DNA from 4 places in the Mesobacillus sp. AQ2 genome. Region 3 is predicted to be linked to each of the others. Evidence: predicted binding sites of a transcription regulator. Region 3 holds the regulator's gene; each other region holds the start of a gene.

Region 1 (7,519 bases), 1.2 Mb from region 3:
AGGCGCCAATATGTTTGATAGAGATTTTAACAAAGACCCATTCATTGTGATTTGGGAACTTACAAGAGCCTGCCAGTTGAAATGCCTGCACTGCCGTGCGGAGGCACAATATAGAAGAGATCCTCGTGAACTGTCTTTCGAAGAGGGAAAAGCGCTGATTGACCAAATATACGAAATGAATAATCCGATGCTCGTGTTCACAGGCGGAGACCCTTTAATGAGGGAGGACGTCTTTGATATCGCCGAGTACGCTGTGAAAAAAGGTGTACGTGTATCAATGACACCAAGTGCGACACCGAATGTAACCAAGGAAGCGATTGAAAAGGCAAAGGCGGTCGGTCTATCGCGATGGGCCTTCAGTATCGACGGACCAACAGCAGAAGTTCACGACCACTTCAGGGGAACAGCCGGTTCCTTTGATTTAACGATGGAAAGAATAAAATATCTGCACGAGCTCGAAATTCCGATACAGATCAATACCGTCATTTCCCGATATAATATAGAGTATTTAGATGAAATGGCAAAAATGGTTGAAGATCTGGATTGTGTCCTGTGGAGTGTATTTTTCCTTGTCCCGACAGGACGCGGCCAGGAAAAGGACATGATTTCACCTGTGGAGCATGAAAAAGTGTTCCAATGGCTTTATAATTTAAGCAAACGGGTGAAGTTCGACATAAAAACTACAGCTGCCCAGCACTACCGCCGGGTTGTCATTCAGCAAAAAATGCGTGAAGCCAGGGATCATACAGACGAAATCAACTACTTGACGGCCCTGACAAATGAGGGGTTGACGGGATCCATCGATGGTCTCGGCCGGGCTCCAAAAGGTGTTAACGATGGAAATGGGTTTGTATTCATATCCCATATTGGAGATGTGTACCCGAGCGGATTGCTACCGGTTAAAGCAGGGAATGTCCGGGAACAGCCTCTTGCTGAAATTTACAGGGAATCTCCCGTATTCAAGTCACTGAGGAATCCTGATGAATACAAAGGGAAATGTGGTGTTTGCGAGTTCAGGCATGTATGCGGAGGTTCGCGTTCTCGGGCATATGCCATGACAGGAGATTACCTGGAGAGCGAACCGTTCTGCGTGTATATTCCTAAAGCGCTGAGAAAACAAAAGCAGGAAAGCTAACAAACCAGGGAAAAGGAAAGAAAAAAAGCAGCTCTGCTTCTAAAAGGGGTGCCTCATAATAGAAAAGCGAGTGAAGCTGGGCTTCACTCGCTTTTTATATTAGTCGATTGAACAGAAAACCGCCGGACAATTTTCACAGCCGATTTCCTTGCGTAAGTAATCTACATCATGAATCAGGATTTTCCCTTTTTTAATGGAGATGATACCTTCGCGTTTCAAGTCATTCAGGATCCTGTTTGTACTTTCACGTGATGTGCCGCAGAAATTGGCCAGTTCCTGATTTGTTAATGGAAGGTCAATCAGAATGCCGGTATCTTTATGGATACCATAGCTGTTCGTCATCCTGATCAATGTAGAGAATAGCGCTCCCTTTTTTCCGTTAAGTACTAAATCACGGAATTTAGTCTGTGTTTTGCGGAAATGGTCGCTCATCCATTTCATGAATTCGAATGCCAGCGATGGATTTTGAAAAATCTCCTTCTCGATGACATCTTTCCTGATTGCGGAGATGGTTGCATCCTCAAGGATCAATGCGCTAAGCAAATATTTTGGTGCCTCGGTAAACAGGGTCAATTCACCGCATAGATCATTTTCCCCGCAAATCCTTAACGCAAGTTCACGTCCATCCTGGGTTACCTTGCTAATCTGCACCTTTCCGCCAAGAATCAAATAAAGCTCCTCTGCCTCCATGCCTTCCTGGAACAAGTATGTGCCCTTCTTAACCTTGAATGTCCTGTCTGCAAACTGGAGCAATTCTTTAATTTCTATTGAATGAGTCACTTTCGTTGTGTTTGGCATGGTCATCACCCTTTTTTAGAATATAAGTTTCCGTGGCTTTTCGTTATTGAGACAATAATAACATCTGGATAGTGTTAACTAAATAACGCATGGGGAATTGTCAAAATCCCGTCACATTCTCTCTTCGTTTTGTTCACATTTTCGAAACAAAGTTGCTATAGGTATATTATATCGATAAAAAAAGTAAGTTGATTCCGATGTTAGAAGTCAACTGTGACAGTTTATTGAACAAAGAAATAGGAGTGAAGTTCTTCACATCATAAGGCCATGTATTTTTCTACGATTTATTTATCAAGCAAAAATCGCCTGAAAACTAGGAGGGGGAAGAATCATGCGAACACAAAAAAATCAGCTGCCGCTTCAAACGCTCAGTCTGGTTGCAGGTTTTATGGTGTGGGTTATTTTATCCGCATTAATGCCGTTCATTAAAGAGGATATAAAGCTTACAGCAAATCAAATCGCGATGGCGACTGCCATTCCTGTTGTCCTGGGTTCCGTTATGAGGATACCGATTGGATACTGGACAAACAAATATGGAGCACGAAAACTGTTCTTTGTCAGCTTCGCATTCCTGTTGTTTCCGGTGTATTTCATCAGTCTGGCAGATTCTTTTATTGACCTGCTGATCGGCGGCTTGCTGGTCGGTATAGGTGGTGCAATTTTTTCTGTCGGTGTGACATCCCTCCCGAAATACTATCCAAAAGAACGCCATGGATTTGTGAACGGAATTTATGGGGTAGGCAATCTCGGAACTGCGGTCACGACTTTTTCGGCACCGGTCATTGCATCGCAGATTGGCTGGCAGTCAACAGTCCAGCTTTACCTGGTGCTTTTACTGGCATTTGCATTGCTTAACTTTTTCCTTGGTGACAAAAATGAACCCAAAGTTCCTACACCACTGGGGGATCAAATTAAAAGTGTATACAAGAACCAGAAACTCTGGGCATTGAGTCTGTTTTACTTCTTAACATTTGGATCATTTGTAGCTTTTACGATCTACCTGCCGAATTTCCTTGTGTCACATTTTGAGCTCGATAAGGTAGATGCCGGAATCAGGACAGCAGGATTCATTGCCCTTGCTACATTCTTCAGGCCGATTGGCGGCTGGCTTGGTGATAAATTCAACTCATTCATCATCTTGATGATTGTCTTTGCAGGCATGACCATTTCAGGAATACTGCTGTCTTTCACACCTTCCCTGACCCTTTATACGATTGGCTGTCTTACGGTAGCAATCAGTGCGGGGATTGGCAATGGTACCGTCTTCAAACTAGTGCCGCTTTATTTTTCAAAACAGGCGGGGATCGTGAATGGTATAGTATCAGCGATGGGTGGATTGGGAGGCTTCTTCCCGCCGCTTATGCTGGCCTTCCTGTTCAACCTGACAGGGCATTATGCCATTGGTTTCATGGCTTTGTCGCAGGTTGCACTTGCGAGCCTGATCATCGTCATCTGGATGTACTATCAGGATAAATTGAGCCTTGCTAAAAATATCATCGACCATACTGCAGAGGGAATCATGATCACGGATGTGAAAGGCATGATTGAAAAGGTTAACCAATCTTTCACGAATGTAACGGGATATAAAGCTGAGGAAGTCATTGGGAGAAACCCAAGAGTCCTGAGGTCAGGAAAGCATGGGGAGGCTTTTTACAAGGAGATGTGGAAATCCATTGAGGAGAATGGATTCTGGCAGGGAGAAATCTGGAACAAAAAGAAGAACGGAAACATCTATCCTGAATGGCTTACAATAAGTCCTTTAAAAAATGAAGCCGGAGAAATCAAGAACTATGTCGGCATATTCAGTGAGCTACCTATAAAAAAGAAATAACCTTAAGAAGGCTGCATCAAATCCTTGATGCAGCCTTCTATTTTAGATAATATGACAACATAATGACATTTTCTGATAAAAACACTATCCTGCCAGTTTTTATGTTGTAATATAGACATAAGGGTAAAAGCTACTATTTTAAATAGAGGACTATTGATGTTACTGTGAGAATATTAACAGTGAACCATTACTATAGCTGTTACAATGTCAATAATCAAAACTTCTATAATTGGAGTTGACACAGATGGTAAAAAGCATAATTAAAGACCAATTAAATAGACCGCTCCGCGATTTGCGTATTTCTGTTATAGATCGCTGTAATTTCCGGTGTCAGTATTGCATGCCTGCCGAGATTTTTGGACCAGACTTTGCATTCTTGCCTAAAAGTGAGCTTTTGTCATATGAAGAAATCGAACGTGTGGCCAAATTGTTCATAGATCTGGGTGTTGAAAAAATCAGGCTCACAGGCGGCGAGCCATTGATGCGGAAAGACTTGCCGATCCTTGTCAAGAAGCTCAACCAGATTGAAGGGCTTAAGGATATCGCATTGACTACCAATGGCGTGATGCTCCCTAAATATGCCGAAGAGCTGTATGCAGCAGGGTTGAAGCGCGTGAATATCAGTCTGGATAGCTTAAAGGATGAGCTGTTCGGCGAAATCAATGGCCGCAATGTAGGGGTAGGGCCAGTACTCAAGGGAATCGAATCGGCAAAAAAGGCCGGGTTGGGCGTTAAAATCAACATGGTCGTCAAGAAAGGCCTGAATGATTCCGAAATTCTTCCGATGGCAGAATTCTGTAAAAAGGAAGGACTGGAGCTCCGATATATTGAATTCATGGATGTGGGCAGCACTAATGGCTGGAAGATGGACGACGTCATCACGAAAAAGCAAATCCATGACATGCTGAGTCAGCACTATGAATTGGAACCCGTAGATCCTGATTACTTTGGCGAGGTCGCTAAAAAATACCGATACAAAGGTACGGATATCAACGTCGGCTTTATTTCCTCAGTTTCTGAGTCCTTCTGCTCCAGCTGTACAAGATCACGTTTATCAGCGAATGGCCAGGTGTTCACCTGCCTTTTCAATGGCAATGGTCATGATATCCGTGACTTCATGCGTGCCGGTGCAACCGATGACGAGCTTCGTGAACGAATCACAAATATCTGGAATCACAGAACGGACCGTTATTCAGATGAACGTACAGCTGAAACCGTCGCGAACAGAAAGAAAATCGAAATGTCCTATATTGGCGGCTAAAGACTCCTTCGGGGGTCTTTTTCTGTTCCTCTGGAGTTTTTTATCCAAAGGAAAACAGAGGCTTCTGGATTTTGGGCATACTATGTTTCCAACCAAAAGGTTTATGGGTATACATGAATCTACGATAAAATTTGTTGGAGACTGCCGAATGCTAAAAAGAAGAATTGAATTTTTATTTGTATTTATTTTAATGGTGTGTTTTTATATTGTCTTTTTTACTGGGTACAGCCAGGCAATTAAGATTGCAGCGATCACCGTTTACTCCCTTATCCTGTTTGTCAGCATCTTTTCGTTGATGCTCGAGAACCGTTCCGCACAGCATACGCTGATGTGGATGTATGTAATGCTGTTATTTCCTGTCGCCGGGTATTTCTTTTACCTATTTTCAGGACAGCTGTATTTAAAAGGGTATCTGTATAAAAGCAAGCGTACCAGGGATCGTGACCAATGGGAAAAGCTGATGAGGAATGAAGAGTCGAGGGATCTTTCTTTCTTGATTGAAAATCAGTTTTGCTTCGCAAAATATGCAAAGAATTCAGCGTTGACTCCGATTACGACCGACTCAAGGGCAAAAATCCTTAAAAATGGGGAAGAGACTTTTTCTGAATTAAAAAAGAAATTGAAGGAAGCAGAAAAGTTCATCCATATGGAATACTATATTTTCAGGTCTGACCGGCTTGGCAGGGAAATAATTGACATCCTGATAGAAAAAGCCAGGCAGGGTGTTGAGGTTTTATTCATGTTCGATGCTGCCGGCAGCATGAAGATTGCCGCCACGGACCTTAAGGACATGCAGGAGGCAGGCGTTAAAGCTGCGCCGTTCTCTCCGCTCAAATACGGGTTCTTCAATCAGAAATTCAATTTTCGGAATCACAGGAAGATTGTCATCATTGACGGGGAAATCGGATTTGTCGGCGGATTGAATGTAGGCGTAGAATACCTCGGTGAAGATGAGAAAATCGGTTTTTGGCGCGATACCCATATGGTGCTGACAGGAGAGGCTGTCTATACCCTCCACAATGTCTTCCTGCTTGATTGGGAATATGTGAGCGGTGAAAGGGCACTTGGGAACTATATAGCCGAAAAAAAGCCGCATGAGAGCGATGAGCTGGATGGTGCGATTCAGGTAGTGCCAAGCGGGCCGGACACACAGCAAGGAATCATGAGTGATTTTTACTACACGATGATGTCCTGCGCAACTAAGTCGATTTGGATTGCCACTCCTTATTTTGTTCCTGATGAAGCGATAAGGACAGCATTGAGAGTGGCTGCAGCCAAAGGAATAGAAGTAAGGATCATGGTTCCGGAAATCAATGACAGCTATCTGACACAATATGCCAGCCGATCATACTTTTCTGAACTGCTGCGGAATGGGGCAGAGATTTACTCCTATAAAAAGGGGTTCCTGCACCAAAAGGTCATCATTGTCGATGGGAATATCGCTTCGATTGGGACGGCCAATATGGACATGAGGAGTTTCCATCTTAATTTTGAAGTGAACGTCTTCCTGCTTGGAACGAGTTCAATCAGAGATCTTGTAGCACATTATGAAGCGGACCTCGAAGATTCAGAGAAAATCAGTGCTGTCCAATATCATAAACGAGGACTCTGGGAAAGAACGAAGGAATCCTTCGCCAGACTGTTTTCAGGTGCATTATAGACCAACCAAAAAATGACCCCATCTTGAGAAAAAGGGGTCATTTTTTTACTGAGGCCTGCGATTTTCCTTTTATGCAATAAATCTCGGGAATAGAATATTATTCTCAAGATGTACATGCATGAATGTGTGTGACTCCAGGGCTTCAAGCCGCTTGTAAACTAAACGGTATGTTCCGCATGCATCGATTGGCGGATTGAAATCTTCAGTAATCTCGCGTAATTGTTTCAATATTGAGCCTGCATGATCATGTTCTTTCTCTAATTCTTCGATTTCGGCAATGATTCCAGCCCGCTTTTCAACATCAGCACTTTCAAGTTCCAGAAGCAGCGGGAACACTGTGGCTTCCTCTTTGGCTGTATGCTCTAAGAGCTCCTTTTTTAATTCATAAAAAAGTTCATTTACTTTTAACAGTTCATCGTGGCGTTCACCATGGACTTTCGCTACTTTGGTTACATATGGGCTTAGCATTTTCAGTTCTTCCTCAAGCTCACGGTGGTATTTATTCTTGATATGCTCGATCAATTCTTCAGAATCTGTATCGGTCCATACCTCCATGTTTTCGGCTGTGCCATTATGTTTTTTGTAAAGTTCTTCCAGCTGATTCATCAATTCAGGAACGTCAAGGTTCTGCTCCAACGCGGCTTCTGATAGCGGACGGTTGCCGCCACAGCAAAAGTCGAGTCTGTTTCTCTTGAATAAATCACTGGATTGAGGGAATATATTGACAATATCTTTAACTAGTGAATGTTGTTCAAAAGGCATTTTCATTAAAAAAACCTCCAATAAAAAATGTATACTGTTTACATACTCAGCATAAAGCAAATGTAATTACTA
Region 2 (7,519 bases), 1.7 Mb from region 3:
TCTTCAGCGTCTGAATGCACTTGTGAATGAACAGTCTGCCCAGTCGATGAAGAAGTATCAAGATCAGATTGTTGAGGTACTGGTCGAAGGCGAAAGCAAAAACAATCCGGATGTACTTGCGGGATATACAAGCAAGTTGAAGCTCGTCAATTTCGTAGCTCCTAAGTCGGCAATCGGCAAAATCGTCAAAGTAAAGATCACAGATGCAAAAACATGGTCTTTAAACGGGGAAATGGTAGAAGAAAACGAACCAGTTGAGGTGAAGTAAGTTGGCAAAATACAATAAAGATGACATTATCGAACGTTCAAGAGAAATCGCACGAATGATTGCTGAAACAGAAGAAGTGGACTTTTTTAAGCGTGCTGAAGCACAAATTCATGAGAATGAAAAAGTAAGAACGCTTATTTCTTCTATAAAAGGTCTTCAAAAACAAGCTGTAAACTTCCAGCATTACGGAAAAACAGAAGCTTTGAAAAAGACCGAGGAAAAAATCGCTTCCTTAGAAGCGCAGCTTGACGCAATTCCGGTAGTACAGGAATTCAAGCAATCCCAGATCGATGTAAATGACTTGCTGCAGATGGTCGCAACGACTATTTCTAATACTGTTACAGATGAAATCGTTGTATCAACCGGAGGAGATATCCTCCGCGGCGAAACCGGCGCTTCACTCCAGAACGGAGCAAGCTGCCACACCCACGAACATTAAATCACTAGTTAAAACAAGGCACCTGTTTATAGCAGGTGTCTTTTTTATGGAAAAGGCTCTGTTAAACAGGACAGTTAATATGCGTTCCGGGTGCTTCGCTTTCCGCTGAGCCTTCACGTTGCTTTGCTCCAGCGGGGCCTCACTTTATCAGCTTCGCCCGCAGAATATTGAGAACCTTCCTCGAACTCGCCAACGCATGAGGAAAAATTCGGAGGAGTCTACGCGCCTTCCACTACATACAATCAACAGGTGTAAAACCAATATTGAACTTTAACAGAGCCATGCGAAAAAGAGCTTTCCGTCTACAAGTGCAAAACATTATTTTGCTTTCTTTTTCAGGTTTCTCACTATAAATGGACTCCAGTGAATGCTCAAATGAATTACCCATCATCTTTCATCAATCGGGAACATTCATCGCCTGTGGGCATACAATGAACTATGCCTAAATTTTTAACAGCGGTTCTAAAATTAATCGCACACTAGTCTAATATCACGCATAGGATGAATTGAAAAAGATTGAGGAGGTTTCGCTCGCATGGGAGATTACAGAGAGATTATCACGAAAGCCGTCGTAGCGAAAGGACGTAAATTCACACAGTCCAATCATACGATCAACCCAGCGCATCATCCAAGCAGCATTCTTGGCGCTTGGGTCATAAACCATAAGTACAAGGCAAAGAAAGTAGGGAAAGTGGTTGAGGTAAACGGGTCCTACGAAGCCAACATCTGGTACTCCTTTGATGATAATACAAAAACAGAAGTAGTCACGGAGAAAGTAACTTACTGCGATGTCATCAAGCTTAAGTACCGTGATCCAGATTGCATGGATGACCATGATGTGCTCGTTGAAGTCCTTCAGCAGCCTAACTGCATCGAAGCGGTCATTTCGCCAAATGGCAACAAAATCATCGTTCACGTCGAAAGGGAATTCCTGGTCGAAGTCATCGGTGAAACCAAGGTTTGTGTCGTCACTCACCCAGGCGGATGTGACTGTGACGAGGACGAGTGGGGTCACGGAGTCGATGACGATGAATTTGAAGACTTGAACCCAGACTTCCTGCTTGGTGAGGAAGAATAACATCGAACTAGGAAGCTTCTACTTCCTAGTTTTTTTTTACGCAATAAACAGGCAGCAGCTACCCTGTAAGGTAACCCGGGGTCGCTGCTGCCTGTTTTCGTTCATGTATTTATAAGAAGAAATTCGGTTTTTCAACAGAGCTGCAAATTGGACATAATTCTGCTGCTCTCCAGGAATGGAAGGGAGTATGGCATTTTTGGCAGTTAGTTTTGATGACCGGGAATCTCTCTTCATCACTTTTATGGACTTTAGGGAAGATTTGCACTGATTTTTCTCTGCATATGTCACTGCAAAGACGGCAGCCGCTGCAGTTATGATCCGTAAGTTTCAATGAATCATCAACAAGGCGGAATACATCAGAGGGACAAATCGCAAAACATGCCTCGCATAATGTACAATCCTCTTGATTCAACTTTACCTCATAAAATGACCAACCTTTAAAAAGGTTCGAGGTTTTGAAGCTGCTTTCATTGAACCGCCATTTGATTGGAGTCATAGAAGAAAGAACGGTCTTTTTGCTGTCTGAAGTAAGCTTGGCAAAAAAGGCACGTCTTGATATCAGGAGCTGATCTCCTATATCTAATTCAACTTTATTTACGAGGGATAGTGGCTCAAATTCCATTTTCGCGAGCAGTTCATTTGTCCGCTTGACTTTCTCCTTTAGCTCCTCGCACATCAATGGATCATGGACGCGTCGTATTCCTTTCTTATGATAATAAAGAAGTTCAGTGACAGTAGGTAAAGCAGAACCATTCTCCAATAAAATATGATTTTGGATGATTCTCCTTGGTGGTGACTGTCCTTTAATCGCCTGTACCGGGCAAATCGTGATACAGACACCACAAGTCGTGCATGATTGTTTGCTAATATTTATTTCGCCATTTTCCACACGTATGGCTTCTGTGGGGCATTCGTCTATGCAGGCTGTACAGGAACTCATGTGACTGATTTTTCTTGTACAGGAGGAGGAAATCTCCAATTCATAACTCAAGCTTTCAATCCAATTGCCAATCAGCGACATTGAAGGTCACCTCAACATTCATTTTTACTACACTACCATTCTACGATTAAAGTCTTTTAAAAAAGTCGTGTTCGCCAGAAATTCATATAGATGTTAAGGAATGTTCACAAAACCTCTAGCACAAATATAGAAAAAAAGCAGGTTAGAGCGGACTTAGCACAGTGTATGGCGGGAAGGTCAATGAAAATCTTCCAGTCTTATTAGGTGAAATCCTTCACATACTAAAAGGCTATTCTCCACAGAATGTTTGTTGTTTCACAAACTTGCTTGAAATATAGTGAAGATGTAATCGAAAGGTGGTGTAACCAGATGATTGAGTCAATCGAAAAGAGAGCCGGAACTGCGGTGGTTTTTAACATTATTGCAGACTTATATAAGCCGCCTGTTTTGGAGACCTGGAAAGAGATGGAGCAAAACCATTTACTGAAAAGGCTAGAGTTACTGGCCAGGGATTTATATGGTTTTGAATCTTCATTAGACGGGATCTTGCCTGATGACTTTGAACAATTATGCAAAATACATAAAAAGGCGATCGGGTCAGCAGAAGAGAAAGCCGTCCTTCCGATAGAGTCGCTATATAAACCGTGGACCCAGGATGAAACTTGTACTCTTCCATTTGCTCGGGAAAAAGGCTACCTGCAAGGTGATCCGGCCCTGCACATTACCTTCCTCTTAAATGAACTGAAAATGGAAATTCCAATGCAGTACAAAGGCATTCCCGATCATATATCCATTCTGCTTGAGCTGGCAGCATACTTCATCGAACATGCTCCTGAAAAATTCAGCAGAGAGTTCATTGAGGATCACCTGGACTGGCTGAGTGAATTTGAAATAAAACTTAAAGAAAAATCGATCCATTCTTTCTATGAAGGGATTACTCGTTTTTTAATAAAAGTTATTGAAGCGCAGCAGAAAATGGATAATTAAAAAGGTCTGCAACATAAGGTGGTGATGCTTTCGGTGCGAGCAATGAGACGATTGCAAAGAGGGAAGGCTGGGTTTGATCTGTTCAAGGTTTGTGAAGCAGCCTGCCTGACTGAAGGCGGAAAAGGGTCAAGAGAAAAAGGAGGGCTAGTATAATGCTAGAAACAAAACTATCAAGGCGGCGATTCATAAAAGCTTCTGCCGCGACAGCTGCCCTGGCATCTGCGGGGACTGTTGGCTTTAATGAATGGTCTAAAGAATATGTAAAAGCTAGTGCTAACGCGGAAATTAAAGAAATTCCCAGTACATGCAATGCATGCTCCAGCAAATGCGGAATGGTTGGCCACATCAAGAATGGGCGTTTATGGAAGCTTACCGGGCATCCAGACCATCCATATTCCAAAGGAAAGCTTTGCGCCAGAGGACATGGGTATGCGACGGTTGTTTATTCTCAAGACAGGCTGACCCAGCCGCTGAAACGGGATGGAAAGAATAACTTCGAGCCCATTACCTGGGAGCAGGCTTATAAAGAAATTGCTGAAAAATTAAATAAGATCATCAAAGAGCATGGTCCCGAGGCGGTGGCGCTCACAGAAGACCCAAGAGCTACAGGAAAGTTCTATTCTCCACGATTTATTAATGCGCTGGGCTCGGCCAATTATTATACACATCATGTCGTTTGTTCAAATTCAAGAGATGCGGGTTTTCTTCATACAGTCGGAGTGACTGCTACCAGTGCGGACATCAGCAATGCAAAATATATTATGTTCATTGGCAGAAGCTACGGCGATGGAATCCGTCCGAGTTCGGTCCAGTCTTTGGCAGCTGCACGGGACAATGGAGCAAAGATTGTCATCGTGGATCCGCGATTGAATAACACGGGCAATCTCGCTACTGAGTGGCTGGCCATTCGTCCAGGTACTGACCTTGCCCTCGTGCTGGCAATGTCACATGTTCTTATCAAGGAAAACCTTCATGATTTGGATTTTATTAAAAAGTATACAGTTGGTTTTGAAGCATATGCCAAAGAATTGGTAAACTACACTCCGCAATGGGCAGAGGGTATCACTGGTATTCCTGCTGCGGATATCACCCGTATTGCAATCGATATGGGGAAAGCAAAACCAAAAGCCCTGATTGAACAATCTTGGAGAGGCGCATTTGGCTGCAACTATGAAAATAGCACAGAAACCGGCCGCGCCGTCGCCATGTTCAATGCTTTACTGGGTAATTACCAGCAAAAAGGCGGAAGTATCTTTGGAGCTAAACCCCACCTGGGCAAATTAGATGAGGTGAAATATCCAAACCCGAAAGAACCAGAGTCACCAAAGGCAGGCAAAAAGGAATTCCCTCTTGCTTACCAGGGTAGCGGTGTCGCAACAATCGTTGCGAAAGAAGCACTGGAAGGCAAAATGAAGGCTGCTATTTACTACCATTCAAATGCTGCCCTTGGCTATGGGAATCCAAAAGTGATGAAAGAAGCATTTTCAAAAATGGATTTGGTTGTAGCCATTGATGTCCAAATGTCTGAAACGGCTCAATTAGCCCATTATGTTCTTCCGGAAGTCACCTATATCGAGCGTGATGAGGTCATTGAAGAGTTATCCGGTAAAGTACCGGGAATCGCCTTAAGACAGCAGATGGTTGATAAAGTCCATCCTAAGACAAAGCCGATCCATGAGATTTATACAGAGCTGGCAAAAGCCTGCGGTGTCGGCCAATATTTCAATTTCACGCTGGATGAATTGAACGAAGCAATGCTTGCACCAACAGGTATATCTTATAAGCAGCTGAGGGAAAAAGGCACCATCATGTTCCCTGCTGAGGAAATTACGATGGGTGAAATGCCGAAAGTAAAGACACCATCTGGAAAAATTGAATTCTACAGTGAAACGTATAAAGAAGCCGGTTTTAACCCAATTGTCGAATGGATCGAGCCAAAAGTTAGTCCTGCAGATGATTCTTTCCGGTTAATCACAGGAAAACAGGCAATCCATAGCCATACCCAAACTGCGAATATCCCAATCTTGATGCAGATTACTAAAGATTATGATTTAGAAAGAATCTGGATCAACCCTGTTCGTGCCAAAGCGCTGGGAATAAAGGATGGGGATATGGTTGAAGTGAAATCCAGCGAAGCCACCAGCAAAATCCGTGTTAAAGTAACGGAGAGGATCCATCCGGAAGCAATCTTTGTTCCAAGCCACTATGGGATAACTTCCAAGGATTTAAAGACCGGATACGGTGTGGGCTTTGGCTACATGGAACATGTACCCTTTGATTTTGAAAAATGGAGCGGAGCAGGAAATATCCACGAAGTAATCGTGAAGGTTAGGAAGGTGAATGGCTGATGGCACGCTATGGAATGGTGATAGACACAAGAAAATGCGTCGGCTGTTACGCATGCCGGGTGAGCTGCCAGATGCAGAATGAACTTGCGGTCGCAGAGTCCTTTATTAAATTTTACGAAAAAGAAACGGGCGTTTTCCCGAACGTAAAGAACGAAATCATCCCTGTGCAATGTCAGCATTGCGAGGATGCACCATGTGTAAGTGTCTGCCCGACCAAGGCTACCTACACAACAGAAGAAGGCATCGTACTTGTAGACTCAGAAAAATGTATAGGCTGCAAATATTGTATGGTTGCTTGCCATTACGGAGCAAGAACACAGAATCACGAGACGGGAGTAGTGGAAAAATGCCGTTTCTGTTCCGAACTTGTGGCGGAAGGAAAACAGCCGGCCTGTGTCACAACATGCATTAGCAATGCCCGGATTTTCGGTGACCTTGATGATCCGAACAGTGAAGTATCAAAGGCGATTGTAAAATTGAATGCCCAGCCTTTGAGACCGGATTTAGGGAAGGCAAAAATTTATTACGTGAGGTGATTATAAATGGTTTGGGGAACTATTATCGCAGCTTATTTATTCCTTGCCGGGCTGAGTGCAGGGGCGTTCTTAACCTCTTCCTATGCAGCAAGGAAATATCCTGATGCTGTTGCCGTCCGTTTTGCTGGCAGGCTGATCAGTCCAATCCTGATGGGGATAGGTCTACTGCTTCTCATTGTCGATGCAGAGGCAGGATTGAAAGATCCATTGCGCTTCATCTATTTGTTCACGAATTTCAATTCAGTCATGACCATTGGGACTTATTTCATCAGCTTCTTTATGATGGCTGCAGCCTACATGGCCGTGATGGAATTGTTGAAAAAAGAAACAAACAAAATAATCGAATACGTCGGCATGGTTTTTGCTGTTGCAACAGCAATTTATACAGGCTTCCTAATTGGTGTCATTGGTGCTGTACCACTTTGGAACACGGCCATTTTGCCTATCCTGTTTGTTGTATCTGCCTTCTCAACAGGGATTGCCGGGACGATGCTTGCGGCATCGATAATGGATAAAAAAGTCATCCATCATGTGATGTCCATCAAAAAAATTCACCTATCGCTGCTGATTGCTGAAGTCTTCCTGATATTCACAATGTTCTTGATCACATCTTCAACCAATGAATCGGCTGCCCAATCGGTATCCATGCTGCTGACTGGCGAATACAGCACAATTTTTTGGGTCGGCTTGATTGCAATAGGGCTGATTGTGCCAATCATCATCGAAGGTCTGGAGTTATTTAACTTCAAAAAGCTGAACACCAGCCGCGCAGGACTGGAAGTTGCAGCCGGAGGTACAAGCGGGATTGCCGCAACCCTCATAACCGAAAGCGCAGTTCTTACCGGAGGCTTCATCCTTCGTTATCTATTGCTAGCCGCAGCAGTACCTGTCATCTTTTTATA
Region 3 (7,519 bases):
ATTGTAGAAAAACCTCCTCAGAATTTTAATTTATAGCGTTCTGTCTATAATCGCAGTGATTATTCAACTACAGCAAGAATGTCGTTTTCACGTAGGATCAGGTACTCAGTCCCCTGGTACTTCACTTCTGTGCCTGCGTATTTTGAGAAGATAATGCGGTTTCCGACTTCAACTTCAAGAGCAACGCGCTCACCGTTTTCAAGTACACGGCCAGTTCCAACAGCTACGACTTTACCTTCTTGAGGTTTTTCTTTCGCTGTGTCGGGTAAAACGATACCGCTTGCAGTTTTTTCTTCAGACTCAACAAGCTCGATAATAATGCGATCTCCTAGTGGCTTGATCAAGTGAAACAACCTCCTCAAATTATATGTAGATTTTTTTATTAGCACTCGCCTCAATAGAGTGCTAACACAATTTATATAATAATGAATCTCTATTTTTTTTGCAAGCGTGAAGCTAAAATTTTTCATGAAAATTTACGAGGGTCCTGATGGTGTCGAATGCTGGTGAAATCTCTGCTGACCGCGTCATTTCCTGGTTTGGTAGAGGACGTGCTTCTTCAGCGGACTATCCTGATCCACTCTTGGGTGAAGAAATGTTTTAACAGGTTTCATGCCGATTTTTTTCATGACATTGACAGAGGGTTTATTGATTTCTGCTGTAAAACTGACGACCTCGCTAAAGCCCAGGTTCTTGAATCCATATTCCAAACAGGCCCTGGCACCTTCTGTTGCATAACCTTGGCCCCAGGCATTTTTCTTCAGCCTCCAGCCAATTTCGATGCACGGGGTAAAATCTGATTCGAATGTTGCCCTGTGAAACCCTATGAATCCAATGAACTCTTTTGTTCTCTTCTCTTCAACCGCATATAACCCAAAGCCGTATTCTTTGAACTCGGCAAGAATCACCTGATAAAATCTCTCAGTTTCTGCCGAGGATAAAACACGAGGAAAATAATTCATCACATCCGGGTCTGCATTCATTTTGCAAAAGTGCTCTAAATCTGCGCTTAACCAGTCGCGCAAAATCAGTCGGGATGTTTCCAAATAAACCATTTGGACCTCCAATCATTTTTAATTCACCTTAACAAGTATCTGGTAGTCAGGGAATACTAAGTTCGAACAACCAACTTTTTCATCCTGGCCCTACAATTTGAACTTTCAAATCATTTACTAGTAGAATATAGAGAGTGTATAGATAAGCAAAGCTATCCCCGTATTTTATTTTACAGGCCAGCATATTATTACGTAAAATTTCAGAACATACATTTCTGCATTATTAAGGAGTTTTTTCGATTGAAAAAAGAATACTGGTACGTCATTATTGCCTATATTGTTATGCAGCTTTCAAGCCTGGTCGGGGTCCCAATCATTGCTTTCATCGGTGCTGCGATGGGAAAAAGCCTTGATGAAATGCAAACCCTTGCGATTCCATACTGGCTTGTGATCAGCTTTTCACTGACTCTCCTGATCATCCTGCTGATTTTAAGGAAGGAAAGAACCATAAATGCTGATTTGCGTGAAGTTTCTTCGCCGGCAAGTTCGGCTGCCTGGGCTTTCGCCGGGGTATTCCTGGCCTTGTTCGCGCAGTCGATTGCAGGCAGCATCGAAAGCATGCTTGGAATTGAGATGGGCTCGGAGAATACTCAGGAAATCATCAAACTGATTGAAAGGTTTCCGGTTGTGATTCTCGTCAGCTCGATCATCGGTCCGATTTTGGAGGAAATCGTCTTCAGGAAGATTATTTTTGGCAGTCTGCACAGGAAAATGAACTTTTTCTTAGCAGCCTTGATCAGTTCCGTCATATTCGCACTGGCCCATATGGAGCCGGAGCATGTGATCCTATACTCTGCGATGGGCTTTACGTTTGCCTTCCTTTATGTAAAAACAAAGCGGATCATCGTGCCGATCATCGCCCATGTTACAATGAATACAATGGTTGTACTGCTTCAATCCGTATTCAGGGAAGACATTGAGAGAATGATAAAAGAAGCAGAGAAAATACAAAGCTTTATTGGGGGATTTTAAGTCATGAAGCAATCGCCTATGTTTTCAGGCATTGTCTACATCTTGTTAGGCAGCTTATTCACCTATTTCGCCATCCAAAATGTCAACGATACTGGCTGGGGATTTTTCAGTTATTTGCTCGTCCTGCTCGCAACGTTCGATTTCGGTTCCGGCATCAGAATGATCCTGTTCCATTTCAAACTGAAACAAATGGATAAAAAATAGCTCCTTCATCGAAGGAGCCATTTTTTATTCTTCAGAATCACTGTCTGTCGGATAATGCTTCAAGAAATAAATCAATGATTGCAATTCTACTGCCAGATCAATATGATGGATCCTGATTGAAGACGGTACATTCAGCCTCGCGGGCGTAAAATTCAGGATCCCCTTCACATTCGCCTGTACCAGTCTGTCCGTAATCGGCTGTGCTACCGCTGACGGCACGGTCAGGATCGCCACCTGGATGCCTTCCTCGACAACAACTTTATCGAGGTCATCCATGTGATAGACAGGCACATCGCCAATCTGCGTCCCAACCTTATCCAGGTCGACATCGAAGGCAATTTGAATTTTTGTATTATTGTTTTTGGAAAAATTATAATTCAAAAACGCCGTTCCTAAATTACCAACACCGATCAGCGCAACCTTCGTGAGTTCATCCTGGTCGAGCGTCTTTCGGAAAAAAGTCAGCAGGTAATTCACATTGTAGCCGTAACCCTTTTTACCCAAAGCCCCGAAATAGGAAAAGTCCCTTCTGATCGTAGCCGAATCCACTTTTACCGCTTCACTCAGTTCCGCGGACGATACCCTCTGCTTGCCTGAAGAATGCAAGTTCAATAAAAATCGGTAATACAGCGGCAAGCGTTTTGCAGTTGCCTGCGGAATCTTCATAGCATCATTCGTCATTCTCCATCCTCCACCTGTTCGTATTCTATTTTAACTTCTCATCTCTCTTAAAATCGCCGTTTTTCCCGCCAGTTTTCTCCACAAGATAGGTTTTGCCGATCACCATGCCTTTGTCAACGGCCTTGCACATATCATAAACAGTCAGCGCGCATGCAGATGCTGCTGTTAACGCTTCCATTTCTACCCCTGTATTCCCTTTTGTTTTAACTGCTGCAGCGATATTTAAAATATAATCATTTCCATTTTGCTCCCATTCAAACGAAAGGTCAATTCCTGTTAATGGAATCGGATGGCACATCGGAATGATTTCGGACGTCTTCTTGGCTGCCATGATGCCAGCAACCTGCGCGACTGCCAGGACATCACCTTTTTTCATCTTATTTTCAGTAATCCTTACATATATATCTTCATTAACGGTAATGCTTGAATGGGCGACTGCCGTACGGACCGTCTCAGGTTTTTCACTGACATCGACCATCTTCGCTCTTCCCTCTTCATTAAAATGCGTAAATTCTGCCATCTTCAAGCTCCTTTCAACCAAATAATACACTATTTTCACAAACTTGTGTGTGAACTTTGTTTCTATCTTCACATATAGAAGATGAAATTTTTCTGCCTTACCGCCTGTAGCAGGCCGCACATATTGCCGAGCCCATAGGATTGGGTTACACTATCCCTAAGGCATTAGAGGTGAAAAATAATGATTCTATTACAAGTCAATCAGCTATCAAAATATTTTGCGGCTGATCTTATTTTATCGAATATCAAGTTTGAAATACAGACCAATGATCGTGTTGCTCTTGTCGGCCGGAACGGGGCTGGGAAATCAACCCTCCTGAAAATCATTGCCGGCTATGAATCCCATGACGGCGGCGAGATCATCCGCCCGAAAGGAACATCAATCGGCTATCTTGCCCAGAATACCGGGCTGGAATCCGAGAAAAGTATTTGGGATGAAATGCTGGCCGTTTTTGATCATCTGCACAGCATGGAAAAAGACCTGCGCCGGCTTGAGGAAAAAATGTCTGATCCAAGCATCCTGTCGAACGAGTCCGAGTATGAAAGAGTATTGAAGGATTATGACGTTTTGCAGGTCCAGTTCAAAGAAAAAGGCGGCTATCAGTATGAAGCTGACATCCGCTCGGTCCTGCACGGCCTGAACTTCCAGTCTTTTGATTATTCCACAAAAATCTCCACTTTAAGCGGAGGACAGAAAACAAGGCTTGCGCTCGCCAAGCTGTTATTGACACGTCCAGATATTTTGATTCTTGACGAACCAACCAACCATCTGGACATTGACACACTTTCCTGGCTAGAGCAGTATCTACAGGGCTATGATGGTGCGATTCTGATTGTTTCACACGACCGTTATTTCCTTGATAAGGTTGTGAACCAAGTATACGAAATCTCCCGTCACCAGCTGACGAAGTTCCCGGGCAATTACAGCTTATATTTAGAACAAAAAGCAGCAAATTACGAGCGCGACCTGAAGTTATATGAAAAGCAGCAGGATGAAATCTCCAAGCTGCAGGATTTTATCCAGCGGAACCTTGCCAGGGCCTCGACAACGAAACGGGCCCAGAGCCGCCGGAAACAACTCGAGAAAATCGATCGGATGGACAGGCCGATGGGAGATGAAAAGTCAGCTTCCTTCAGCTTCCAGATCGAACGCCAGAGCGGGAATGACGTCCTGAAGGTAAATACACTTGCTGTCGGCTATCAGAATGAAGCCGTATCCGAAAATATCTCTTTTAACCTTTCGCGTGGCGACAGTACTGCACTTGTTGGGCCAAACGGCGTCGGAAAATCGACCTTACTAAAAACAATCGTCGAAAAACTGCCTTCGATTACCGGCAATATTCAGTACGGCTCAAATGTCTCAATCGGCTATTACGATCAGGAACAGGCAGAGCTGAGCTCGAATAAAAAAGTTTTAAATGAACTGTGGGACGAGTATCCACTGAAATCGGAAAAGGAAATCCGCACCGTATTGGGCAATTTCCTTTTTTCAGGCGATGATGTGTTAAAAATCGTCTACACCCTGAGCGGCGGTGAAAAAGCACGGTTGGCACTAGCCAAGCTGATGCTGCAAAAGTCCAATTTCCTAATTTTGGATGAACCGACAAACCATCTGGACCTGGACAGCAAGGAAGTGCTTGAGAACGCCTTGATCGATTATCCAGGCACCATCCTGTTCGTCTCCCACGACCGTTACTTTATCAACAGGATCGCTACCAAGGTCCTTGAGCTCGATCGTAGTGGGGCAACAGAATATCTAGGTGATTATGATTATTATGTCGAGAAGAAGTTAGAGCAGGAAGAACTTGAGGAACTGGCCAGACAGGCGGCCATAGCAGCTGGCATAGTCACCGAATCAGTCAAACAGGACAAGACCTCCTATCAGCAGGATAAAGAGGCAAAGAAGCTCGAGCGCCAGCGCAAACGGCGTATGGAAGAGGTCGAAGCGTTGATCGATAAGCTCGAGACAGAAGTTGCAGAATATGAAGAATTGCTTTGTGACCCCGAAGTATTCCAGGATCATGAAAAAGCAGGAGAAATCAATTCCAAAATTGAAACCGCCAAGGAAAAACTCGACGAACTGATGGAAGAGTGGACAGAATTGGCGTAAGTTTGGAAAAACCGGGCATGAATGTGTCCGGTTTTTTTGTATGTGAAAACTTATTGATGATGGTTATCCACAGAAAGTTGTGGATTGTTTACTAATGATTTGGTTTGTGCGCAAAAACGGTGTATTTAATCGCAAAAATGCTGTTTTTATTCGCAAAACCAGCCTTTTTATTCGCAAACTGGAAAAAAACAAATATTATTTCCATTTTAAAAACCCAGAATTCTACTTTTTATCCAACAAAAAAGTCCCGATTGGCAACCGGGACTTTTTGTTCACATAGTTATTCACATAATGAAGATTGATTTATAGGTTATCCAGAGACTTTTCCACATTATCCACAAAACAAGCATTTCTTATCCACATTATACACAATCTAACACTGTTTTCGTTTACATATCCACAGAAGAGTCTGACAAAAATACTTTTTAACTGCGACTTTAGTTGTGGATAGTTATCTCCAGACCAGGGTTTCCGTTCAATGTCAGTGCTGCTCTTTGCCCTTTATCATACATGACACTACCTGCAGCGGCAATCATCGCTGCGTTGTCAGTGCATAAAGACAGCGGAGGAATGACAATTTCCACATCTGAACCTGCAAATTCTGTGGATAATTTTTCTCTCAGGCCTTTATTGGCTGCAACTCCTCCGGCAAGCAAAACTTGTTTCACACCATATTCCTTTACAGCCTTTTGGGTCTTCGTGACGAGTACATCAATGACACTCTCCTGGAAGCTTGCCGCAAGCTCTTCAGGAGCAATTTCTTCTCCCCGCTGCTGTGCGTTATGCACAACATTGATCACAGCCGACTTCAGCCCGCTAAAGCTAAAATCATAAGACCCTTCCTCCAGCCATGCCCTCGGCAGGTCAATGGTTGCTTGTCCTTCATGAGCCAGCCTGTCGATATGCGGACCACCAGGATACGGAAGATTGAGAGTACGCGCTACCTTATCATAAGCCTCGCCTGCGGCGTCATCCCTTGTCTCGCCAATCACTTCGAAATGGCCATGCTCCTTCATATAAATAAGTTCCGTATGTCCTCCAGACACAACGAGCGAAAGCAGCGGAAACTTCATCTCGGCAACAAGTCTGTTAGCATATATATGACCTGCGATATGATGGACTCCAACAAGAGGGATTCCATTTGCAAACGCTAAGGCTTTCGCAGCGTTGACACCAATCAATAAAGCACCAACGAGGCCAGGACCTTCAGTCACGGCTATCGCATCCAAATCCTTAACATCCACATTAGCCTGAGCTAGCGCTTCCTCCAACACAAGCGTAATCTGTTCCACATGGTGCCTAGATGCGATCTCAGGTACCACTCCGCCGAACCGCTTATGGCTCTCGATCTGAGAGGCCACGACATTCGCGAGGATTTCCTGTCCATTTTTAACGATTGCGACTGCAGTCTCATCACAGCTCGTCTCTATTCCCATGATTAATTGGTCTTTTTTCATTATAAATTCACCCACATTACTAAAGCATCTTCCATATTGTCTGTATAATATTGCTTCCTGATGGCTCCTTCTTCGAATCCAAACTTTCGATAGAGATTTTGGGCCCTATTATTGCTTACCCTCACTTCGAGCGTCATCCTCAATGCTCCCATTTCGCGTGCAAGCTCCATTACCTTTGCCATCAGTGCCTCGCCCAGCTTCATTCCCCTGTATTCCGGCAGCAAAGCGATGTTCGTGATATGTGCCTCATCCACAATGATCCACACACCACAGTACCCCACAACCTTCTGATCCACTTCCACCACTAGATACTGAGCAAACTGATTCTTCGTCAACTCATTGAAAAAAGCTTCCCTGCTCCATGGAACAGTAAACGAATTGACCTCAACCTCCATCACATCATCTAGATCATCAACCGTCATATTCCGGAACGTTATCGTTTTATTCATATTCGCTTCCCACTTATTTTTTAGTCTCTTGCGCTTTCAGCCAATTTGCCTCTGCTTCAGCCAGGCGGATAT
Region 4 (7,519 bases), 1.4 Mb from region 3:
GGGACAATACAATAAATAATTTTAAAGATTTTTCTGTCTCATTGTTCATGCGTATTCATTCCTTTACCTTTAACGACTAATCCATAACTAGAGTATATCTGAATTTGTTGTTTTTATCAGTATTTCCCTTAATTTTATCATGAAAAACTATTTCGATTCATTATCCAGGTGAACATCGGGAAAGATTAACCCATGCAAAAAGTTTAAAAACATGTCTAATGAGGGAAAAATACGGTCATCTGCAGAAACATCAAGGCTTTCGTTTAACCATTTTAGCGAAAGCCTTCAACAAAGAATTGGGAGTGTCTTGGATGAAAAAAGGTTTAGGAATTGTTATTGGTTTATTGGTGATACTGGGAATTTTCATCATGATGGGTGTTGGCAGCTACAATAAATTTGTCGCTGAAGAAGAGAATGTCGACCAGGCTTATGCCCAGATAGAGAACCAGCTGCAAAGAAGGCTGGACCTGATTCCTAATCTGGTGAATTCAGTAAAAGGATATGCCTCACATGAAAAAGAAGTGATCCAATCGATTTCAGATGCCCGCGCAAGGCTGGCTGGCGCAAATACACCAGAAGAGCAGGCAAACGCAAATGCTGAATTGTCAGGTGCATTAAGCAGATTGTTAGTGGTGGTCGAGAATTACCCAAACCTGAAAGCGGATAAGCAATTCACACAATTGATGGACGAGCTTGCCGGCACAGAAAACAGACTGGCTGTGGCCAGGAAGGATTACAATGACCAGGTGTCCATATACAACAAAATGGTTAAACAGTTTCCAGGTGCCCTTATCGCAAACATAACAGGATTTGATGAGAAGGAATATTTCAAAGCAGACCCTCGGGCACAGGAAGCTCCTGAGGTTGACTTTGGAGGCTGATGATGACTCCAAAAAGATTCCCCGGATTGGCAGCACTGCTTGGCATCCTGCTCTTGCTGCTTCCATCCGGTGCAATCGCGGCACCAAGTGAGATACCGGCACCTGTTGGAGATATCTATGTCCAGGATTTCGCGGACGTTTTAAGTGAAAATGAAGAAATCCAATTACGAACCATCGGCCGGTCGATTGATGGCCAGACAACCTCACAGATTGCTGTTCTGACCGTAGATTCGATCGGGGAGAGAAGCATCGAGGAATATTCCGTTGAGGCATACCGCAAATTTGGCCTGGGAACCAAAGAAAATGATAATGGTGTATTGCTTGTTATTGCCATGCAGGAAAAGAAAATCAGGATTGAGGTCGGTTATGGACTTGAGGGCGTCATTCCTGATGGCAAGGCAGGGAGAATCCTTGACGAATACGCTATTCCCCACTTGAAAAATGGCCAGTCAGACCTGGCAGTAATGAATACGTACCAGGCACTAGCTAATGAGGTGTCAGGTACGAAAGAATATGGGAGCGCCCCGAATGATGTTCAGCAGCAGCAGGATTTCCCCATCCCTTCCTGGCTGCTTATCATTATCGTAGTCGGTGTGATCATCCTCGATTTCATGTTCTTTGGCGGTACCCTCACCTATATGCTTCTATCGATCATTTCAAGAGGCGGCGGAGGGGGTGGAGGGCCCCGGGGAGGAGGAGGCGGTTCCTCGGGTGGCGGCGGATCAAGCCGCGGCTGGTAAGTGGCGCCAATTTCTCTCTTTCAAGTGCCATCTCACATTTGGCATAGGGATCCAATTAACAACAGAAAACACCAGCAGCGGTTGCTCTGGTGTTTTTTTGTGTAGACATCTTCATCAGCCGATTTTCACAATTGGAACTTTACATTTAATTCTTTCGGCGATCTCATCCATCATAGCCAGCAATTTATCATCTCTGTCTTCGGGAGCGATTTTCTTATGCAAGACCGCATACAGGACAACATCCCTAAGCATCAGGAACAATGGAACATGTTCTTTCCATCCTTCGGGGAGTTGATTCCCTTTCTGGTACCCATTGATGAATGAGTCCAGAAACAATTGCCCAAAGCGCTGGCGTTCCTCTTTTTCACTGGCTGGAATTCGATAAAGCAAGGAATAATACAAAGGAATTGCGATATCCGATGCAAACCAGTGGTAACTGGCATCATCAAAATCAAAAACATGGACCTCTTCCCCATCATAAAAGAAATTGCCAGAATGAATATCCGTGTGGATGATTCCAAAATTATCGATTTTTTTCGGGAGAGATGAAATAACCGATATCACTTCTTTTGCATTCTCGACCAGCTCCTGCTCTTCAGCAGGATAATACTTTTCAATCTGGAGGAGGTCATCTTCATCCCAGCTGCTGCGTTTTTTGATGCCTTCGGATGGCTGGTAGTTCTTTGTTGCTCTGTGCATCCTTCCAGTTACCTCTCCCCACTTTTCAAATAGTTTATCACTGAATTGCTCTGATCGGACAGAGACAGCCTTTCCTCTTGCTTTTGCGAATAAGCATCCGTAAAAAATGCTGCCATCCTCCGCTGCTGCTTCTTCAACCAGACTTCCGCCTAACGAAGGAAAAACTTCTGGAACAGACAGGCCTTCACAGTATAAATGTTTCATCCAGTCGAGCTCGGATAAAATCTCATCCTTATAGCGATGGGTACTATGAGTGATTCGCATGATATATGGATGGCCAGCCCTATACGTTTCAAATACATAATTCTCGAAATCCCCAAGCTTCTTTACTTCAGGCTCTAAACCAAAACGCTCCAGAAAATCATTCAACACTTCCCCTGTCATCTGTAAATTCACTGTCTGTTCCATGAATCGGTCTCTCCTTTGAATAATCTGTATTTTCTCAAATTATATTAGACCATATTTTTTAATAGAAAAGCTATTCTTATCTGGTGACTTTTTTTGTAAAATGATATGTAGGAAACCGAAATAAATTTTAAAGGAGAAAAACATGAGCCAAACAGCAGCTGCTGTCAGAGCAAAAACGCAAGATCAAAATGTGACAGCCTATAAAATACTCTTTATCATCGGATTAGTACATTTATTGAACGATTCTATCCAGTCCGTCATTCCGGCGATGTTCCCTATACTCGAAAAATCGATGGGCCTTTCTTTTACCCAGCTAGGGATGATCGCCTTTTCCTTGAATATCGTTTCTTCCATTCTTCAGCCTTTGATTGGGATGGCAACCGATAAAAAGCCGATGCCGTTTGCCCTTCCGCTCGGCCTTACCTCTACAATGTTCGGTGTTCTCGGCCTGGCTTTCGCATCAAGTTTCGAGTTAGTCATTCTCTCTGTTTTATTCATCGGACTTGGTTCAGCTGTCTTCCATCCTGAAGGCTCGAGGGTTGCCTATATGGCAGCAGGACCGCGCAGGGGGCTGGCACAGTCCATTTATCAGGTTGGCGGAAATTCCGGGCAGGCACTAGCTCCGCTAATAACTGCACTGATACTAGTTCCGCTAGGCCAGGTTGGAGCTGTTTGGTTTACGCTTGTCGCTGCCATAGCCGTAGGTTTGCTTATCTATATTGCGACATGGTACAACCGTAAATTGAACTTTGAAAAGATTGCAGCCAAAACCAGACAAGCCACCACTAAAATCAATAAAGGCATTTCTAGAAATATCAAGATGGCTCTAGTCCTGATTTTATTTTTAATCTTTGCAAGGTCCTGGTATATTTCTGGCATGACGAATTTCTATGCTTTTTATGCGATTGACAAATATGGACTTTCGATTAAGGAGGCACAACTATTCCTGTTCGCTTTTCTGGTTGCAGGTGCGTTTGGAACATTCTTTGGCGGCCCGCTCGCTGATCGTTTTGGAAAGAAGAAAATCATTTTCCTTTCCATGATCGCGACTGCTCCTATGTCGGCAATCATCCCATATATGCCACTTTCTGTTGCAGTCATCCTCTTGACCATCAGCGGCTTTATCCTGATGTCGAGCTTTTCCGTTACGGTCGTATATGCCCAGGAACTGGTTCCTGGCAAAATTGGTACGATGGCCGGACTGACAGTAGGATTGGCATTCGGTATGGGTGCTATTGGGTCTGTCGGCCTTGGATATCTCGCTGACATGATCGGGCTTCCAATGATGATTATCTGCGTCGGCTTCCTTCCCCTGCTGGGAATCCTGACGATGTTCCTTCCGACAGATCAACAATTGGCAGAATGGAACCAGTAAATCGCCACACCGGTCTGATCGGCAATTAAAATTTTCCAACTGCATTTTTTACGTTTAGGCATGCCCCTGTTAAGGAAAAAAAGGTAGTAAGGATATATTGAAGGGAGATTATCATGTCTAAGTTTAAGATTAATTATTTTTTTGAAAAAGATTTTGCCGTTTCACGACCAATCGAAGTGGAAAACATTTCTGAAGCCATCCAGGATGCCAAAGACCAGGAAGGCATGATTGAATACACCGGTGAAGATGATGTTTTTTATAAATTCGATACAAAAGACATTAAGCTGGTGACAATCACAAAGGCTTAATTGTAAAGGTAAAGGGTGAAGCAATCGCAGCTTCACCCTTTTTATTTTTATTTGATTAACTTAATGCGCTGAGCCAATTCTTGCTTTTCTTCTTCGCTGAACATATTTTCTGCCATAGGGAACAGGATGCTCTCTTCCTTTGAGAAATGGCTCACCAAAGTGTAGTTTGCATTTTTGATCAGTTGCGCATTGTCGATCATCTGCTCTGCTGTTAGTCCCATTCCATCCTTTGTGTTATGAAGGAAAGTTCCGATAAACCGTTTTGCCTGATCATGTTCATATTCCATCACCGCTATTGGTCCCATTTCCCTGCCGATATAAGCAGCCATCATCTCAAACAAAACGCCCTCTTCCCGCTCTGAATGAGGCTCCAGTTCAGCGAGGAATTCGACGACCAGCTCCTTCAGCTTTAAAAAGTTCTCCTCTATTTCCATACCTTCCTCAACTTTTCGTGAAAGATCCAAAAGGTCCGCAAGCTTTTCCAATAATGGCGGGTGTTCACTTTTTAACTGTTGAAGACCTTCACTTAATGTAAAACTAGAATCCTGGTTTAAACCGCTCATACAGCCAGTCATGTTAACCTGCCTCCTATACATTTTATACCTTCATTATAAAAACCAGTGATCTCACAAGTTGTGATAGGAATCACAATTAGCATTATACGAGTGTAAATGTGAAGGAAATATGACACTTCGTTAAAATTTCTAAAAATTTTAACAATTAGCCTTCAAATATCTAGATACCTTACATATAATGAAGTTATAGCTAATGTAAAAGGAGTGAATGTAGATTGCAGAACTCTTTATATCGCGATTTTTATGGTAAATCACTTGTCCCCGCGGGGCTTAGTGACCAGAAATCCTTCCTTGGCATCCAGCCTGACCTGTTTCATACACATTTAATGATCGGATTGCAGGGTCATCAGGAAGAAGAAAAAGATTTTTTCCATTGGAGTGTTGCCATTTATAAATCAGACTCTTCCGGAATCTATGATGCCAGCAAACCCGTATATGCTTCGGAAAAGTTTGATCGGTTTGATGATGCCATGTTTGAAGCGCGGAAATTAGAAAAAGAAATCCGCAACGATGAACTTCACTTAATGCGTCATCAAGAAAAAATCAGCTGATCTCCCCTCTAAATCTTTACCTCCTTTAGCTTCACTCTTTTTTGTACCCACTTGTGAATTAACTTACATATGATGAATATAGAACATTTCTATAAGATTAATTTTGTAAACTGGTATCCCTCCCCCTATTGAATGACAATACCAATACTTTGATTACCAATATTCCTTTCTCTTCTTCAAAGTTCCCTAAGTACCCAAGCCAAATAAAAAAGCAAAAAGCTGGCGACCATGAAAGTTCAATCGCCAGCTTTTACTTATTCTATATCACGCGAGCCTGAATACGATTCCGTGGCCGCCTTTTGGATATTCCCATTTGATGTTCTGGTACGGGCAGCCGATCCGGCAGCTGCCGCATTCATGGCAGCCTTCATAGCCTACCTGCATCCTTTTTCCTTCCCATTTATAAACCTCAGCCGGGCAGAATACGGTGCAAAGTTTATCAGGGCACTGTGTCATGCAGACGTCATGGTCAAGTACGGTAAGATGCGATTTCGTGTCACACTTAAACCTTAAAAGAAATTGTTTTTCCTCGATGTTTGTTGTTGACATTATTTCACCGCCTTCCAGGCACGATAGATATCTTGCATTACCTTAAAGGTTCCTTTTTCGGCCGTTACACTTCGCATGATTTCTTTTTGCTTCTCTCTCTTTGGTGTCCCATCCACTGTAAAGAATTTGCTCATCGCTTTGTTCATCATTGGCAGATATTCCTTGAAATATTGCGGGTATGTCTCGAAGGTATGTGCCGCATCCTTATACTTTTCAAGGTCTTTAATGATGAAACTTCCAAATAATGCTTCCTTATAGCGATTCAGGCTGCGCTCACTGAAGTCGCCATCTTTCTTGGCCTCAACGATCGCTTCTGCAGCCATTTGTCCCGAAGCCATCGCCATATTGGAACCCTCACGGTGAATTGCATTGACAAGCTGGGCAGCATCCCCTACGACAAGCACCCCGTTTCCGGCAACTCTCGGAACAGAATGGAATCCACCCTCAGGAATCAAGTGGGCGAGATATTCCGCCGATTCTCCTCCCTCCAGATATGGACGGACCATTGGATGCTTTTTCAGATAATCCAGCAGCTCATATGGCTTAAGCTTTGCTTTGATCATACTTGAAAGTGTCGTTCCTACCCCGATATTCAAGCTTTCTTTGTTCGTATAAAGGAAGGCAGTGCCCAGATTGCCTTGTGTAGAATCCCCGAAAATCTCAATAGTCGTTCCATGATTTCCTTCAAGATTGAAGCGTTCATTGATTTTGTCCTTCGGAAGATTGATGACTTCCATCACCGTCAGGGCCACCTCGTCAGGCCGGAATTCCCTATGGAAGCCCAGCTGCTTGGAAAGCAGGGAATTAACCCCGTCTGCCAGCACGACAACATCTGCAAACACTTCTCCATCTGGACGATCGGTCCTTACGCCTATCACTTTACCGTTTTCAACGATACATTCCGTAACAACTGTTTCATTTATCAATAATACCCCTTGTTCGACAGCTTTCTGTGCGAACCATTGGTCAAAATGTGCCCGCAGTACTGTAAAGTTATTATATGGTTCGACCGCCCATTCGAGACCTTTGTAACCAAACTGGACAACTGATTCTTTATCCATCATCCAGAACCGCTGTTCAACGACTGGTCTTTCCAGCGGTGCTTCCTTCCAGAACTCGGGAATGATGTCTTCCATCTGTTTACGGTAAAGAACTCCTCCCATAACGTTCTTTGAGCCTGGATATTCCCCACGTTCAATCAACAATGTTTTCAATCCGTTTTTTGCACAGTTGTAGGCACATGATGTTCCAGCAGGGCCGGCTCCTACGACGATTACATCAAATTTTTCAGACATAGCTCATTTCCCCGCCCTTCTCTTTGCTGAGCTCTTTGAACTGTTTGATCAGCTTTGGAATAATTTCCAATGCATCACCCACTATGCCGTATGTGGCGACATCGAAAATCGGTGCATTCGGGTCTTTGTTGATTGCGA

Evidence for each region. The regulator Rex, encoded in region 3, represses fermentation and respiration genes when NADH is low (regulators of the CRP and FNR family bind a similar motif). The targets are predictions, from matches to a motif close to TTGTGAAATATTTCACAA.
Region 1: a site for Rex is predicted at 2,174-2,191, ahead of QNH36_RS07080 (nitrate/nitrite transporter). Genes of this name have one in related genera too.
Region 2: a site for Rex is predicted at 3,009-3,026, ahead of QNH36_RS09530 (TorD/DmsD family molecular chaperone). Genes of this name have one in related genera too.
Region 4: a site for Rex is predicted at 5,045-5,062, ahead of QNH36_RS07975 (hemerythrin domain-containing protein). Genes of this name have one in related genera too.

Annotation. Positions count from the first base shown of each region.
Region 1 is NZ_CP126080.1:1,430,650-1,438,168, forward strand. It holds gene QNH36_RS07070 (TIGR04053 family radical SAM/SPASM domain-containing protein) at 11-1,135, shown strand; gene QNH36_RS07075 (Crp/Fnr family transcriptional regulator) at 1,235-1,933, opposite strand; gene QNH36_RS07080 (nitrate/nitrite transporter) at 2,265-3,764, shown strand; gene moaA (GTP 3',8-cyclase MoaA) at 4,009-5,025, shown strand; gene cls (cardiolipin synthase) at 5,174-6,685, shown strand; gene ric (iron-sulfur cluster repair di-iron protein) at 6,755-7,453, opposite strand.
Region 2 is NZ_CP126080.1:1,932,386-1,939,904, forward strand. It holds gene miaB (tRNA (N6-isopentenyl adenosine(37)-C2)-methylthiotransferase MiaB) at 1-268, shown strand, start outside; gene QNH36_RS09515 (YlbF/YmcA family competence regulator) at 270-707, shown strand; gene QNH36_RS09520 (outer spore coat protein CotE) at 1,243-1,785, shown strand; gene QNH36_RS09525 (4Fe-4S dicluster domain-containing protein) at 1,895-2,806, opposite strand; gene QNH36_RS09530 (TorD/DmsD family molecular chaperone) at 3,116-3,733, shown strand; gene QNH36_RS09535 (molybdopterin-containing oxidoreductase family protein) at 3,886-6,081, shown strand; gene QNH36_RS09540 (4Fe-4S dicluster domain-containing protein) at 6,081-6,617, shown strand; gene nrfD (NrfD/PsrC family molybdoenzyme membrane anchor subunit) at 6,624-7,519, shown strand, end outside.
Region 3 is NZ_CP126080.1:253,797-261,315, reverse strand. It holds gene groL (chaperonin GroEL) at 1-2, opposite strand, end outside; gene groES (co-chaperone GroES) at 60-344, opposite strand; gene QNH36_RS01465 (GNAT family N-acetyltransferase) at 528-1,055, opposite strand; gene QNH36_RS01460 (CPBP family intramembrane glutamic endopeptidase) at 1,296-2,027, shown strand; gene QNH36_RS01455 (YdiK family protein) at 2,031-2,231, shown strand; gene QNH36_RS01450 (redox-sensing transcriptional repressor Rex) at 2,256-2,912, opposite strand; gene moaC (cyclic pyranopterin monophosphate synthase MoaC) at 2,938-3,432, opposite strand; gene QNH36_RS01440 (ABC-F family ATP-binding cassette domain-containing protein) at 3,613-5,541, shown strand; gene tsaD (tRNA (adenosine(37)-N6)-threonylcarbamoyltransferase complex transferase subunit TsaD) at 5,979-6,998, opposite strand; gene rimI (ribosomal protein S18-alanine N-acetyltransferase) at 6,998-7,447, opposite strand; gene tsaB (tRNA (adenosine(37)-N6)-threonylcarbamoyltransferase complex dimerization subunit type 1 TsaB) at 7,461-7,519, opposite strand, start outside.
Region 4 is NZ_CP126080.1:1,616,818-1,624,336, reverse strand. It holds gene QNH36_RS08005 (MarR family winged helix-turn-helix transcriptional regulator) at 1-49, opposite strand, end outside; gene QNH36_RS08000 (LemA family protein) at 312-881, shown strand; gene QNH36_RS07995 (TPM domain-containing protein) at 881-1,621, shown strand; gene QNH36_RS07990 (phosphotransferase enzyme family protein) at 1,736-2,728, opposite strand; gene QNH36_RS07985 (MFS transporter) at 2,871-4,103, shown strand; gene QNH36_RS07980 (hypothetical protein) at 4,217-4,411, shown strand; gene QNH36_RS07975 (hemerythrin domain-containing protein) at 4,459-4,986, opposite strand; gene QNH36_RS07970 (hypothetical protein) at 5,202-5,537, shown strand; gene QNH36_RS07965 (ferredoxin family protein) at 5,802-6,086, opposite strand; gene QNH36_RS07960 (FAD-dependent oxidoreductase) at 6,086-7,381, opposite strand; gene QNH36_RS07955 (electron transfer flavoprotein subunit alpha/FixB family protein) at 7,374-7,519, opposite strand, start outside.